One region of the Pseudomonas sp. RT6P73 genome, then DNA from elsewhere that is predicted to be linked to it. Evidence: predicted binding sites of a transcription regulator. Region 1 holds the regulator's gene; each other region holds the start of a gene.

Region 1 (3,762 bases):
ACGCAGCTTAATGGTATCGCGCAGCTGATACAGGTTCAGGTTGGTGGTGTTGACCTTAAGGTCGGCCAGGTCGGCGATCGGGCCCAGCAACTGGGTCTCGTCTTGAATCGCCTCGGCCAGCGAGCGATTGGCGTTGCTCAGAGGGTGGCGACGACGGGTTTCCGAAAAGCGTTTGAGCAACGTTTCTTCATCGGCGTCCAGATACAGCACATCACATTTGATATGCCGGCTGCGGACTTCTTCCAGCAGCTCCGGAAACCGCGATAGATGACTCGGCAGGTTGCGCGCATCGATGGATACGGCAACCAGCGGTTGTGCCAGCTCGGTATGAATCAACGCGCGCTCGGCCAGTTCCGGCAGCAATCCGGCGGGCAGGTTGTCGATGCAGTAGTAGCCGTTGTCCTCGAGAACATCGAGTGCGGTACTTTTACCTGAGCCGGAACGGCCGCTGACAATGATCAAGCGCATGATTAGTGACCGTTTTGCTCGCTCAGAACAACCTGATACAAGGCTTCATTGCTCGAGGCGCTGCGCAGTTTTTCGCGCACTTCCTTGCGATCGAGCATGCTGGCGATCTGGCGCAGTAGCTCCAGGTGCGCATCGGTGGCGGCTTCCGGGACCAGCAGAACGAACAGCAGGTCAACCGGGGCGCCGTCGATGGCGTCGAAATCGATGGGTGCATCGAGGTGCATCAAGGCACTGATGGGTGAGGTGCAACCCTTGAGACGACAGTGGGGGATGGCGATGCCGTTTCCAAAACCAGTCGAGCCAAGTTTTTCACGGGCGATCAGAGCCTCAAAGACATCTTGCATCTCCAGATCCGGTACTTCTTTATGGATAAGGTTGGCAATTTGCTCGAGGGCTTTCTTTTTGCTGCCGCCCGGCACGTTCACGAGGGAACGGCCGGGGGTCAGGATGCTTTCAAGTCGGATCATGGGTTGGGAGTGTTAACGACCGGTCGCGCCCTGGAGGAGGCTTTGGGTCTTTTCCTTATGCTTTTTGAGTTGTTTATCGAGCTTGTCGGTGAGTGCGTCGATCGCCGCGTACATATCGGTATGTTCCGCGTTGGCGACCACTTCATTCCCGGGAATATGCAGCGTGGCTTCGATTTTCTGCTTGAGCTTTTCGACCGTCATCGTGACCTGCACGTTGGTGATCTTGTCGAAATGCCTCTCCAATCGTTCGAGTTTTTCGCCGATGTAGGTGCGAAGAGGTTCGGTCACTTCCAGTTGGTGTCCACTGATGTTGACTTGCATACAGCTTCTCCTTCGTTGCCAGTGCATAAAGCGGCAGGCAGAAATGCCTGCCACTGGAACGCTGTGGCGTGGCTCTACATCAACCGCTTGCGTTCGCTCGAAGGCGCGATCCCGAGGGATTCGCGGTACTTGGCGACGGTGCGGCGAGCCACCTGAATGCCTTGTGCCTCCAGTAAACCAGCGATCTTGCTGTCACTCAACGGCTTTTTCTGATTTTCCGCGGCAACCAGTTTTTTGATGATCGCGCGGATCGCTGTGGACGAGCATTCACCGCCTTCGGAGGTGCTGACGTGGCTGGAGAAAAAGTATTTCAGTTCATATATGCCCCGAGGGGTATGCATGAATTTCTGCGTGGTCACCCGTGAAATCGTCGATTCGTGCATCCCCACCGCTTCGGCGATGTCATGCAGCACCAGTGGTTTCATCGCTTCGTCGCCGTACTCCAGGAAGCCGCGCTGATGCTCGACAATCTGGGTGGCCACTTTCATCAGGGTTTCGTTGCGGCTTTGCAGGCTCTTGATGAACCAGCGAGCCTCTTGCAACTGATTGCGCATGAAAGTGTTGTCGGCGCTGGTGTCGGCGCGGCGCACAAAGCCGGCGTACTGGGCGTTGACCCGCAGCCGTGGCACCGATTCCTGGTTCAGCTCGACCAGCCAGCGCTCATTGTCCTTGCGCACGATCACGTCAGGAACAACGTACTCGGCTTCACTGGACTCGATCTGCGAGCCCGGACGAGGGTTGAGGCTCTGCACCAGCTCGATCACCTGGCGCAGTTCATCTTCCTTGAGCTTCATGCGGCGCATCAGCTGGCTGTAGTCGCGGCTGCCTAGCAGGTCGATGTAATCAGTGACCAGACGCTTGGCTTCGGCCAGCCAAGGCGTCTTGGCAGGCAGTTGGCGCAGTTGCAGCAGCAGGCATTCGCCCAGGTTGCGGGCGCCAATGCCGGCCGGTTCGAATTGCTGGATGCGGTGCAGGACGGCTTCGATCTCGTCCAGCTCGATGTCCAGCTCCGGATCGAAGGCCTCGAGAATTTCTTCGAGGGTTTCGTCCAGGTAGCCCTGATTGTTGATGCAATCGATCAGGGTCACGGCGATCAGGCGATCGGTGTCGGACATCGGTGCCAGGTTCAGTTGCCACAACAAATGGCTTTGCAGGCTTTCACCGGCTGATGTGCGGGTGGTGAAATCCCACTCGTCGTCATCGTTGCTCGGCAGGCTGCTGGCGCTGGTCTGGTAGACGTCTTCCCACGCGGTATCGACGGGCAGCTCGTTGGGAATGCGCTCGTTCCAGTCACCTTCCTCGAGGTTATCCACCGTCGGGGCGGTTTCCTGGTAGGAGGGTTCCGAAACATCGGCGTTGGGGAGTTGTTCGGCTTTGTCGGCCAAAGGGTCGGCGTTATCGAAGTCGTCGCCTTCTTCCTGGCGTTCGAGCATCGGATTGGACTCCAGGGCCTCCTGGATTTCCTGTTGCAGGTCCAGGGTCGACAATTGGAGCAGGCGGATGGCCTGTTGCAGCTGCGGTGTCATCGTCAGCTGCTGGCCCATTCTCAAGACTAGCGATGGTTTCATGGCAGGGGCTTAACACCTTATTCGCCGGCGCACATGCGCCATCCACTACAGGGCGCCGAAGCGCCAAACATAAGCAAATTATATGCCCGAAACTGCAGCGTTTGCCTAGAGCGCTGTAACAATAAAAACTTTTAAAGTCTTGTTGACGAGCTGCCCTTGCCGATAGCTGAACATCTTTGAGGCCGGCGTTTGCCTAGAGCGCTGTAACAATAAAAAAGTATTGATTTTTTATCGAGACAAGCGCCCGGACACAGCCAGACACGTCAGCGCTTACAGGCGGAACTCATGGCCCAGATACACTTCCTTGACCAGTTCGTTGGCCAGGATGGTGGCGGAGTCACCTTCGGCGATCAGCTGGCCATCGTTGACGATGTAGGCGGTTTCGCAGATGTCCAGGGTTTCACGGACGTTGTGGTCAGTGATCAGCACGCCAATGCCTTTGGCCTTGAGGTGGTAGATGATCTGTTTGATGTCGCCCACCGAAATCGGGTCCACGCCGGCGAAAGGTTCGTCGAGCAGGATGAATTTCGGGTTGGTGGCCAGTGCCCGGGCGATTTCCACGCGGCGGCGTTCACCACCGGACAGGCTCATGCCGAGGTTGTCGCGGATGTGGCTGATGTGGAATTCCTGCAGCAGGCTTTCCAGCTCCTTGCGACGATCGGCTTTGTCGAGTTCCTTACGGGTCTCGAGGATGGCCATGATGTTGTCCGCCACCGACAGTTTGCGGAAGATCGACGCTTCTTGCGGAAGATAGCCGATACCGGCCTTTGCACGACCGTGCATCGGCTGGTGGCTGACGTCCAGGTCGTCGATCAATACGCGACCCTGATCGGCCTGCACCAGGCCAACGATCATGTAGAAGCAGGTGGTCTTGCCGGCGCCGTTAGGACCCAGCAGGCCGACGATTTGACCGCTGTCGATGGACAGGCTGACGTCAC
Region 2 (3,762 bases), 810 kb from region 1:
GCCAGTCGGCAGATCGGTTGCCCGCTGCCGAAGCTGGCGCCGGCGGCGATGGAGCGGCTGAGTCATTACCACTGGCCGGGCAATGTCCGGCAGTTGGAGAACGTGTTGTTCCAGGCGGTTTCCCTGTGCGAGGGCGGGACCGTGAAGGCCGAGCACATTCGCTTGCCGGATTACGGCGTGCGTCAGCCGCTTGGCGATTTCTCCCTCGAGGGTGGTCTGGATGCGATCGTCGGGCGCTTTGAGAAAGCGGTGCTGGAGCGGCTGTATTCCGAGCATCCGAGCAGTCGGCAGCTGGGCAAGCGCCTGGGGGTTTCCCATACGACCATTGCCAATAAATTGCGTGAGTACGAAGTCGGTAAAGACCCCGGCAACACCTAGATCCCTGTAACGCATAGATCCCTGTAGCAGCTGTCGAGCACCGCGAGGCAGCGTTCGGCGGCGAAGCCGTCGCAAACCCGGCATGCAAGGTTTTCCTGATACACCGCACTGGATGGTTTTACGACGACTTCGCCGCCGAACGCTGCCTCGCGGTGCTCGACAGCTGCTACAAGGGTTTCGTTGAGCCCAAGAGGTCGACACTTGCCGTTAGCGGCATAACACCGCCGGTTTTTCGTCTCCGATACATTTCCCCAATCCCCGTAAAACCCCTCAAGTCCTTTGTTTGCCGGGCCTCGCGCCGTCAAAAGAAAGTTGGTCTGCAAATTGCTTATCGCTCAGCAGTACAGCGGTGGGCGGCAAACGTCCGGCATGCAGAGGAAAGAGTGTGGATAAGTACCTTTATGTGGCAATGACCGGCGCCAGCCAGAATGCACTGGCGCAGAAGGCTCATGCCAACAACCTGGCAAACATCTCCACCAACGGTTTTCAGAAGGACCTGGAACAGGCCCGTTCGATGCCGGTGTTTGGTGACAGCTTTCCGGCGCGTGCATTTGCCATGACCGAGCGTCCGGCCACCGACTTCTCTCCAGGTTCGCTGGTTGAAACCGGTCGCGACCTCGACGTCGCAGTGCAAGGCAATGGCTGGATCGCCGTGCAGACCCCCGATGGCGCTGAAAGCTACGTGCGCACCGGCAGCCTGAACGTGGACGCCCTGGGCGTGCTGCGGGCCGGCAACGGTATGCCGGTGATGGGCAATGGCGGGCCGATCGCCGTGCCGCCCGAGCAGCAAATCGAAGTGGGCGAAGACGGCACCATCAGCATCCGTGCGATGGGCGAAGGCCCGCGCGTAATGGCTGAAGTCGACCGCATCAAACTGGTCAACCCTGACCTGAAGAACATGACCAAAGGCCTGGACGGTTCGATCCACACCAAGGACGGCAAGCCGGCGCAAGCCGATGCGGGCGTCAAACTGGTGTCCGGGTTCCTTGAGTCGAGCAACGTCAACGCCGTGGAAGAGATGACCTCGGTGCTGGCCTTGTCGAAGCAGTTCGAGCTGCACATCAAGATGATGAACACCGCCAAAGACGATGACCAGGCCATGGCTCGGGTCTTGCAGATCAGCTAATTATCAGAACGTCGCGCCGTAAAACAGGCGCACGAGGAGAATCGAATGCTTCCGGCTCTATGGGTTGCCAAAACAGGTCTGTCCGCCCAGGACACTAACCTGACGACCATTTCCAACAACCTGGCCAACGTGTCGACCACGGGTTTCAAACGTGACCGCGCCGAGTTCCAGGACTTGCTCTATCAGATCAAACGCCAGCCAGGCGCCCAGTCGACCCAGGACAGCGAACTGCCGTCGGGTCTGCAAGTGGGTACCGGTGTGCGCATCGTCGGCACCCAGAAAAACTTCACTGCCGGCAGCCTGCAAACCACCGAACAGCCACTCGACCTGGCCGTCGACGGTCGCGGTTTCTTCCAGATTCTGCAACCGGACGGAACCACGTCCTACACCCGTGACGGCACGTTCCATCTTGACTCCAACGGTCAGATCGTCAACGCCAGCGGCTTCGCCCTGGAACCGGCCATCGTCATTCCCAACGACGCGCAGACCTTCACGGTCGGTCGCGACGGCACTGTGTCCATCACCGTTCCGGGTAACCCGGCCAACCAGGTGATCGGCAACCTGCAGACCGCCGACTTCATCAACCCGGCCGGTCTGCAAGCCGTGGGTAACAACCTGTTCCTGGAAACCGCAGCCAGCGGCGCGCCGCAAGTCGGTACGCCGGGCCTGAACGGTTTCGGTACCACGCTGCAGAACACCCTGGAAACGTCCAACGTCAGCACCGTTGAAGAGATGGTCAACATGATCACCACTCAGCGTGCCTACGAGATGAACTCCAAGGTGATCTCCACCGCCGACCAGATGCTCTCGTTCGTAACGCAGAATCTGTAATCAGTCTATGAGGCGACCATGAGGTCGCCTGCAACACCGTGAGGTAGGGTCATGAATCGCTTTGTATCTGTTCTGGCACTGAGTGGGGTCGTCGTGCTCGCGGGCTGCGTCGCTCCGCCGCCCAAGCCCAATGACCCTTACTACGCCCCGGTGTTGCCGCGTACGCCGTTGCCGGCTGCCGCCAATAACGGCTCGATCTATCAGGCCGGTTTTGAACAGAACCTGTACAGCGACCGCAAGGCGTTCCGGGTCGGTGACATCATCACCATCACCCTGAACGAGCGCACCCAGGCCAGCAAAAACGCCAACTCGCAAATTGACAAGAACAGCAAGACCGACATCGGCCTGAGTTCGTTTTTCGGCGGTGGCCTGAGCACCAGTGACCCAGTGGGCAGCGGCAGCCTGAGCCTGGATGTCGGTTACGAAGGTGATCGCGCGACCAAGGGCGACAGCAAGTCCGGGCAGAGCAACAGCCTGACCGGCTCGATCACCGTGACCGTCGCTGATGTGTTGCCCAACGGCATCATCGCCGTGCGCGGCGAGAAGTGGCTGACGCTTAACACCGGCGATGAGCTGGTGCGGATTGCCGGCATGGTGCGCTCCGATGACATCGCCACCGACAACACCGTGTCGTCGACCCGCGTCGCCGATGCACGCATCACCTACTCGGGCACCGGTGCGTTTGCCGATGCGAGTCAGCCAGGCTGGTTCGACCGTTTCTTCCTCAGCCCGCTGTTCCCTTTCTAGGTGGCTACGTTGAATCTTAAACACCTGATGGTGGCCGCGCTGATGCTGTCCGCTGCGTTCAACGCGCAAGCCGAGCGGCTGAAGGACATCGCCAGTATTTCCGGCGTGCGTTCCAACCAATTGATCGGCTACGGCCTGGTGGTCGGGCTTAACGGCACCGGCGACCAGACGACGCAAACCCCGTTCACCCTGCAGACCTTCAACAACATGCTCTCGCAGTTCGGCATCAAGGTGCCGCCGGGTTCGGGTAACGTGCAGCTGAAGAACGTCGCCGCCGTGTCGATCAGTGCTGATCTGCCGGCGTTCGCCAAGCCAGGTCAACAGGTCGACATCACTGTTGCTTCGATCGGTAATTCCAAGAGCCTGCGTGGTGGCACCTTGCTGCTAACGCCGCTCAAGGGTATCGACGGCAACGTCTACGCGATCGCCCAGGGCAACCTGGTGGTCGGCGGTTTTGATGCTGAAGGTCGCGACGGTTCGAAGATCACCGTCAACGTTCCGTCGGCCGGTCGTATTCCCGGTGGTGCATCGGTCGAGCGTTCGGTGCCGAGCGGTTTCAACCAGGGCAACAGCCTGACCCTGAACCTCAACCGTTCGGACTTCACCACCGCCAAGCGCATCGTCGACAAGATCAACGACATGCTCGGCCCTGGCGTTGCCCAGGCCATCGACGGCGGTTC
Region 3 (3,762 bases), 3.8 Mb from region 1:
GCCCGATCGGGGTCGCCGGGCTCTCCAGGGTGGCTGTCAATTCCTTGTCGCACATGGGCATGCGCAGTCGTGGATCGAGCTGGTTGACCTCGATTTCGTAGCGGCCTTCCGTTTGACTGGTGGCCAAATAGTCTTCTACGGTGAATTCAAGAAAGCCTTGGGTGACGCCGATAAGCATGTCAGGCAAGGTAACCGCGTCAGCAAGGGCAGGGCTGCCAGCGTTGAACAGGCAGACGGCCGACATCGCGCAAAGTAATTTGCAGAAGGTTGATGTCAGGCGTCGGAAAAATGTCGGTTCTGTGTTCATAAGAGTTAAAAAGCAAGCGCCGTGCCGTTTAGCAATAAATGTGCGTCGCAACACACTTAAGCGTTGGTGTAGGAGTCTGTGCATGGCTGGTGTAATGGATGCGGTAAACCAGCGCACGCAACTGGTTGGGCAGAATCGCCTTGAGCTGTTGTTGTTCCGTCTCGACGGCCAGCAGCTGTATGGGATCAACGTGTTCAAGGTTCGGGAAGTGCTGCAATGCCCCAAACTGACCGTGATGCCCAAGTCCAGTCCTGTCGTGTGCGGTGTGGCAAATATCCGGGGGGCGACCATTCCGATTCTTGATCTGGCAATGGCGACCGGCTCCGGCGCACTTAAAGATCAGAGCAATCCCTTCGTAATCATCACGGAGTACAACACCAAGACCCAGGGTTTCCTGGTGCGGTCGGTGGAGCGCATCGTCAACATGAACTGGGAGGAGATTCATCCGCCACCCAAGGGCACGGGACGCGATCATTACCTGACAGCTGTGACTCGGGTCGACAATCAGTTAGTCGAAATCATCGACGTCGAGAAAGTGCTGGCGGAAGTGGCGCCGACACCGGAAGCGATTTCGGTCGGCGTGGTGGATGTCGAAACCCAGCACAAGGCGTTGTCCTTGCGCGTATTGACGGTCGATGACTCGTCGGTGGCGCGCAAGCAGGTGAGTCGTTGCCTGCAGACGGTCGGCGTCGAAGTGGTGGCGTTGAACGATGGCAAGCAAGCGCTGGATTACTTGCGCAAGCTGGTCGATGAGGGCAAGAAGCCGGAAGAAGAGTTCCTGATGATGATTTCCGACATCGAGATGCCGGAAATGGACGGGTACACCCTGACGGCCGAGATCCGCAACGACCCGCGCATGCAAAAGCTTCATATCATCCTGCATACTTCGTTGTCGGGTGTATTCAATCAGGCAATGGTCAAGAAGGTCGGTGCGGATGACTTCCTTGCCAAATTCCGTCCTGATGACCTGGCATCCCGGGTAGTCGACCGGATCAAAGCAGCAGATATCAGCTAGGGGCCTTCTGCCCCTGGTGGTTAACACGATTTAAGAGGCGGCATCTTTGTCTACGGGTAATTTGGATTTCGAACAGTTCCGGGTATTCCTGGAAAAAGCCTGTGGCATTTTGCTCGGTGAAAACAAGCAGTATCTGGTCTCGAGCCGTCTCAACAAACTGATGGAGCAGCAAGGCATCAAGTCTCTGGGGGAGCTGGTTCAGCGCATCCAGACCCAGCCGCGCAGCGGTTTGCGCGAGATGGTGGTGGATGCCATGACCACCAACGAAACTCTGTGGTTTCGTGACACCTATCCGTTTGAAGTCTTGAAGAACAAGGTGCTGCCCGAAGCAATCAAGGCGGCCCCGGGCCAGCGCTTGCGGATCTGGTCGGCGGCGTGCTCGTCGGGTCAGGAACCGTATTCGTTGTCGATGTCCATCGATGAGTTCGAGCGCGTCAACATGGGCCAGCTGAAGATGGGGGCGCAGATTGTGGCCACCGACTTGTCCGGCACCATGCTGACCAACTGCAAGACCGGCGAGTACGACAGCCTGGCCATCGGCCGTGGTCTGTCGCCCGAGCGCCTTCAGCGTTACTTCGACCCGAAAGGGCCGGGACGCTGGGCCATCAAGGCGCCGATCAAGAGCCGCGTGGAGTTTCGCTCATTCAACCTGCTGGACAGCTACGCGGCCCTGGGCAAGTTCGACATCGTGTTCTGCCGCAACGTGCTGATCTACTTCTCCGCCGAGGTGAAGAAAGACATCCTGTTGCGCATTCACAGCACGCTGAAGCCGGGCGGTTATCTGTTCCTCGGCGCCTCCGAAGCGCTGAACGGTTTGCCGGATCATTACCAGATGGTCCAGTGCAGTCCGGGGATCATTTACCAGGCGAAGTGATCCGTTGGCGTCATCAAAAAACGGGAGCCCTCATCGGCTCCCGTTTTTTTTGTGCCTGTAATTATCTCTAAAAATCACCACACCCCCTGTGGGAGCGGGCTTGCCCGCGATAGCGTCGTATCAGTCGACATCAAGGCAACCTGTGACACCGCCATCGCGGGCAAGCCCGCTCCCACAGGGGCAGTTGTTGTTCTGACGATTGGTGATAAGCGGCAGAAAAGCGGCAGGCGGCGGAAATCGGTTGCCGCTTTTCTGGCATTGCCGCCTTGCCGCAGCCGGCAAAGCCCCGGTTTACGGGCTTTTTTGAATTGGCACGCCGCTTGCTATGTCTCAGTTACGAAAAATCAGGTCACCCGAAGGTTTCCCGACATGAGCATCAGCTTCGATAAAGCGCTCGGTATCCACGAACAAGCCCTGGGCTTCCGCGCGCAGCGTGCCGAAGTCCTGGCCAACAACATCGCCAACGCCGACACCCCGAACTACAAGGCTCGGGACCTGGAATTCTCCAAAGTGCTTGCCGCACAGAACGAGAAATCCAAGGGCGGCACTTTTGCCTTGAACATGACCAACAACCGTCATATCGAAGCCGAAGGCCTGGGCAATGGCGACGAGTCGCTGATGTATCGCACGCCGATGCAGCCGTCGATCGACCAGAACACCGTGGACGCCCAACTGGAACAGTCGAACTACGCGGAAAACGCCGTCGGCTTCCAGGCCAGCTTCACCCTGCTCAACAGCAAATTCAAAGGGCTGGTCTCAGCCCTGCGCGGAGAGTAATTCATGTCTCTATCCAGTGTTTTCAACATTGCCGGTAGCGGCATGAGTGCCCAGACCACGCGCTTGAACACCGTGGCCTCGAACATCGCCAACGCCGAAACCGTCTCGTCGAGCATCGACCAGACCTATCGCGCCCGTCACCCGGTGTTCGCCACCATGTTCCAGGGCGGTCAGAGCGGCGGCAGCGATTCGCTGTTCCAGAACCAGGACGCCGCCGGTCAAGGCGTGCAAGTGCTGGGCGTGGTCGAAGACCAGAGCAACCTTGACGCGCGTTACGAGCCGAACCATCCGGCCGCCGATGCCAAGGGCTACGTCTACTACCCGAACGTCAACGTCGTCGAAGAAATGGCCGACATGATTTCCGCCAGTCGTTCATTCCAGACCAACGCCGAAATGATGAACACCGCCAAAACCATGATGCAGAAGGTCCTGACCCTCGGTCAGTGATAAGGGGCGACTCAGATGAGTGTTACCGATACCACCAGCGGCGTGAGCATCAAGGACGTCTTGGCCAATTCTTCGGTCAAAAAAAACACCAGCGCTGACGGCCTGACGGCAGCGACTAACAGCGCCACTGGCAAGAAGGCGTTGGGCAAGGATGCGTTCCTGCAATTGCTGGTCACCCAGCTGAAAAACCAGAACCCGCTTGAGCCGCAGGACAACGGTGAATTCGTGGCTCAACTGGCACAGTTCAGTAGCCTGGAAGGCATCACCACGCTGAACACGACGGTCAGCGGCATTGCCGGCAACTACAACTCCTCGCAAGCGCTGCAAGCGTCTTCGCTGGTG
Region 4 (3,762 bases), 1.1 Mb from region 1:
GGCCTGGCGGCGCATCAGGGTGTAGGCCTCTTCCTCGTTGCAGTCCTTCATTTTCATCAGCAGCCCCTTGGCCAGCTCGATGCGCTTGCGCTCGGCCAGTTGCTGGTCGCGGGCGTTGAGCTGGGCGCGCAGGGCCTGGTCGCTTTCAAAGCGGGCCATAGCCACGTCGAGAATCGGCTGCAAGCGTTGTGCGTGAATGCCTTCGACGATGTAGGCACTGACCCCGGACTTGATCGCCTGGCGCATCACATCGGGGTCGTGTTCGTCGGTAAACATCACAATCGGCCGCGGCTGATCGCGGCTCACGAGCACCACTTGCTCCATCACATCGCGGCTCGGTGACTCGGTATCGATCAGGATCACGTCCGGACGCACCGTTTCGACGCGCGCGGGCAGGTCGATGGTCAGGCCTGATTCGTCGATTACCTCGAACCCGGCTTCGGTCAGGGCGGCTTTCAGGCGACCGACTTTCTTCGCGGTGTCGTTGATCAGCAGGATACGCAACATGTTCGCAGTCTCCTGTCAGCGGCTGGCGAGAAGGGGTGAGCTGTCGCTCATGGCGTGCAGCTTGAAACTGCGCGCATAGCCGGTCGGGTCGGAGCCGTCCCAGATTTTGCCGTCGATCAACTGGCTACTGCGCATGTCCTGACCTTGGGCGACAACACCGACTGCGCTGGCGGCCTCACGGTACACGTCTAGTTGCTGGACCTGACGGGCCACGCCGAGGTAGTCCGGGTCGTCGCGCAACAAACCCCAGCGGCGGAACTGGGTCATGAACCACATGCCGTCGGACAAGTACGGCAGGTTGACCTCACCGTCCGCATGGAAGCGCAGTGCGTGCGGGTCCTGCCAGCGATTGCCGAGGCCGTCGGCGTAGTCGCCGAGCAAGCGCGGTTCGATGCAATCGAGCGGCGCATCGAGGTATTCGGGGGCGCTCAACAGCTTCGCGGTGCTGCGACGGTTTTCGCTGTTTTCCTCGATGAAGCGACTGGCTTCGAGGATCGCCATCACCAGCGCCCGGGCGGTGTTGGGGTATTGCTCGACAAAGGTGCGGGTGCAACCGAGGACTTTTTCCGGGTGATCGGGCCAGATGGTCTGGCTTGTCGCCATCGTGAAGCCCAGATTCTGCTTCACCGCGCTGGCGGACCACGGCTCGCCAACGCAGAAGCCATCGATGCGCCCGGCTTGCAGGTGCGCGACCATTTGCGGCGGTGGCACCACCACACTGTCGACGTCCTGCAACGGATGGATGCCCTGGCTCGCCAGCCAGTAATACAGCCACATGGCGTGGGTGCCGGTGGGAAATGTCTGGGCGAAGGTCAGTTTTGGGCGACTTTGGTGCACGTGCCGGTCCAGTGCTTCAGGACTGGTCACCCCCAACGCTTGCAAGCCGTGAGAAAGATTGATGCTCTGGCCGTTCTGGTTCAGGCCCATGAGCACCGCCATGTCGGTCGGCGCCACGCCGCCGATGCCCAGGTGCACGGCGTAAATCAGACCGTACAGGCTGTGGGCGGCGTCGAGTTCGCCGCTGACCAGTTTGTCCCGCAGGTTGGCCCAGGACGACTGGCGCTTGAGGTTCAGGGTCAGGCCGTAAGGCTGCGCAAAACCCTGCGTGGCCGCGACCACCACCGAGGCGCAGTCACTCAGGGCCATGAAGCCAAGATTGATTTCGGTCTTTTCCGGGGCATCGCTGCCATTGACCCAGGCCAACGGGCCCGCTGTGGTTTCATTCATGGCTAAACACCTTCCAAAAAAAAGCGCCGTACCGGGCTGCTTGCCAGGGCAAGGCCAAGTGACGACGCCTTTGTCTTTCGACTCATCCCGTCGTTGGCATGAGTGCTGATGCCTTTGCTGGTGCAAGGCATATGCCATCGCCCGCCGATTTTGTTGCGCACCTCGCTTGCGACCGCGATGCCCGGCTATAATCGCCGCCTCATTTCGCCGCCATTCGAGTCAAAACCACCCATGTACACCCTGGCCCGTCAGCTGTTGTTCAAACTTTCCCCGGAAACCTCCCACGATCTGTCCCTGGACCTGATCGGCGCGGGCGGGCGTTTGGGCCTCAACGGCTTGCTGTGCAAGGCACCGGCGAAAATGCCGGTGAACGTCATGGGGCTGGAGTTTCCGAACCCGGTAGGTTTGGCGGCCGGTCTGGACAAGAACGGCGCGGCCATCGACGGTTTCGCCCAGCTGGGTTTCGGCTTTGTCGAAATCGGCACCATCACCCCGCGTCCGCAGCCGGGCAATCCGAAACCACGGATTTTCCGTCTGCCGGATGCCGAAGCGATCATCAACCGCATGGGTTTCAACAACCTCGGCGTCGATCACCTGCTGGCCCGCGTGGCGGCGGCCAAGTACAAAGGCGTGCTGGGCATCAACATCGGCAAGAACTTTGATACACCGGTTGAGCGCGCGGTCGACGACTACCTGATCTGCCTGGACAAGGTCTACGCCCACGCCAGCTACGTGACGGTCAACGTCAGCTCGCCGAACACCCCGGGGCTGCGCAGCCTGCAATTCGGCGATTCGCTCAAGCAATTGCTCGCCGATCTGGCGACCCGTCGCGCAGAACTGGCGTTGCGCCACGGCAAACATGTCCCGCTGGCGATCAAGATCGCGCCGGACATGACCGACGAAGAAACCGCGCAGGTCGCGCAGGCGTTGATCGAAACCGGGATGGACGCGGTGATTGCCACCAACACCACCCTGAGCCGTGTGGGCGTTGAAGGCATGGAGCACGGTGACGAGGCGGGCGGTCTGTCCGGCGCTCCGGTTCGCGACAAGAGCACCCACACCGTGAAGGTATTGGCCGCCGAACTGGCCGGTCGGTTGCCAATCATCGCTGTGGGCGGCATCACCGAAGGCAAGCACGCGGCCGAGAAAATCGCCGCGGGTGCGAGCCTGGTGCAGCTCTACTCCGGCTTCATCTACAAAGGCCCGGCGTTGATTCGCGAGTCCGTCGACGCTATCGCCGCCCTACGCTGACTTGTAGCAGCTGCCGAGCACCGCGAGGCTGCGTTCGGCTGCGAAGCAGTCGTAAACCCTGCATGCACGGTGTATGAGCAAGACCGCGGTGCTTGATTTTACGACTGCTTCGCAGCCGAACGCAGCCTCGCAGGCTCGGCAGCTGCTACAAGGGAATTGCGTTTCGGCAAAAAGCAGGCATAAAAAAGGGCTCCTCGAAGGAGCCCCTGGGCCGGAGCCCGCCGCCCGGATGGGGCGTGCGTGGTAAGTCGTTTCGTAATCAGATTGTCGTGTCGGAGTGTTGTGCCCTGTGTTAGCCGACGGCGTGAAGTTCGTTGAGTCTATGGATTCCCGCAGTGCCGGTCATACCGTCCCAGTTGTCGCCGCGTCCTTCTCGCCAGCCGTTAATCCAGGCTTGACGTACCGACGGTAGAGTAAATGGGCAAAGCTCACGGGATTTGCCACCAACGCCATATTGATATCCGCGCAAAAATGCTCTTTCCAACGGATCACGCTTAAGTCTTCTCATAGGGTGTTGCCCTCACTTGTTGACTGTATTTATCGCGTCGACCTCAATTGAGGTCTGGCAGAAAAACTTCTGCCGTTGGGGCTCGCTGCCGGCGTCGCGAGCCAAGGTGTTGACGCCGTTGCGACGTCAACCTGTGTTGAGTTCTAACCAATGCGTCACATCGAGGGAATGATCGTTTTGTCATAAGAACGTAACCAGAAAGATGCTAAGGCCATAAGTAACGCGATGTTTGTCCCATGTTTATTGGCCAAAGCCCTGTATGATCGGCC

The links. Region 1 encodes sigma-54, which starts transcription at its own class of promoters, with help from an activator protein. Its sites were predicted from a motif close to ANTGGCATNNANNTTGCTNT; they were not measured.
Region 2: a site for sigma-54 is predicted at 690-709, ahead of ACYZT6_RS06060 (flagellar basal body rod protein FlgF). Genes of this name have one in related genera too.
Region 3: a site for sigma-54 is predicted at 2,504-2,523, ahead of flgB (flagellar basal body rod protein FlgB). Genes of this name have one in related genera too.
Region 4: a site for sigma-54 is predicted at 1,854-1,873, ahead of ACYZT6_RS07590 (CmpA/NrtA family ABC transporter substrate-binding protein). Genes of this name have one in related genera too.

What each region holds. Positions count from the first base shown of each region.
Region 1 covers NZ_JBUBUV010000002.1:419,779-423,540, forward strand. Annotated here, with positions in the region: gene rapZ (RNase adapter RapZ) at 1-468, opposite strand, end outside; gene ptsN (PTS IIA-like nitrogen regulatory protein PtsN) at 471-935, opposite strand; gene hpf (ribosome hibernation-promoting factor, HPF/YfiA family) at 948-1,256, opposite strand; gene ACYZT6_RS02095 (RNA polymerase factor sigma-54) at 1,331-2,824, opposite strand; gene lptB (LPS export ABC transporter ATP-binding protein) at 3,095-3,762, opposite strand, start outside.
Region 2 covers NZ_JBUBUV010000002.1:1,226,056-1,229,817, forward strand. Annotated here, with positions in the region: gene ACYZT6_RS06055 (sigma-54-dependent transcriptional regulator) at 1-378, shown strand, start outside; gene ACYZT6_RS06060 (flagellar basal body rod protein FlgF) at 764-1,504, shown strand; gene flgG (flagellar basal-body rod protein FlgG) at 1,550-2,335, shown strand; gene flgH (flagellar basal body L-ring protein FlgH) at 2,387-3,082, shown strand; gene ACYZT6_RS06075 (flagellar basal body P-ring protein FlgI) at 3,110-3,762, shown strand, end outside.
Region 3 covers NZ_JBUBUV010000002.1:4,179,411-4,183,172, reverse strand. Annotated here, with positions in the region: gene flgA (flagellar basal body P-ring formation chaperone FlgA) at 1-307, opposite strand, end outside; gene ACYZT6_RS19570 (chemotaxis protein CheV) at 390-1,322, shown strand; gene cheR (protein-glutamate O-methyltransferase CheR) at 1,369-2,196, shown strand; gene flgB (flagellar basal body rod protein FlgB) at 2,566-2,973, shown strand; gene flgC (flagellar basal body rod protein FlgC) at 2,977-3,420, shown strand; gene flgD (flagellar hook assembly protein FlgD) at 3,436-3,762, shown strand, end outside.
Region 4 covers NZ_JBUBUV010000002.1:1,544,899-1,548,660, forward strand. Annotated here, with positions in the region: gene ACYZT6_RS07585 (ANTAR domain-containing response regulator) at 1-507, opposite strand, end outside; gene ACYZT6_RS07590 (CmpA/NrtA family ABC transporter substrate-binding protein) at 523-1,734, opposite strand; gene ACYZT6_RS07595 (quinone-dependent dihydroorotate dehydrogenase) at 1,966-2,985, shown strand; gene rmf (ribosome modulation factor) at 3,278-3,493, opposite strand.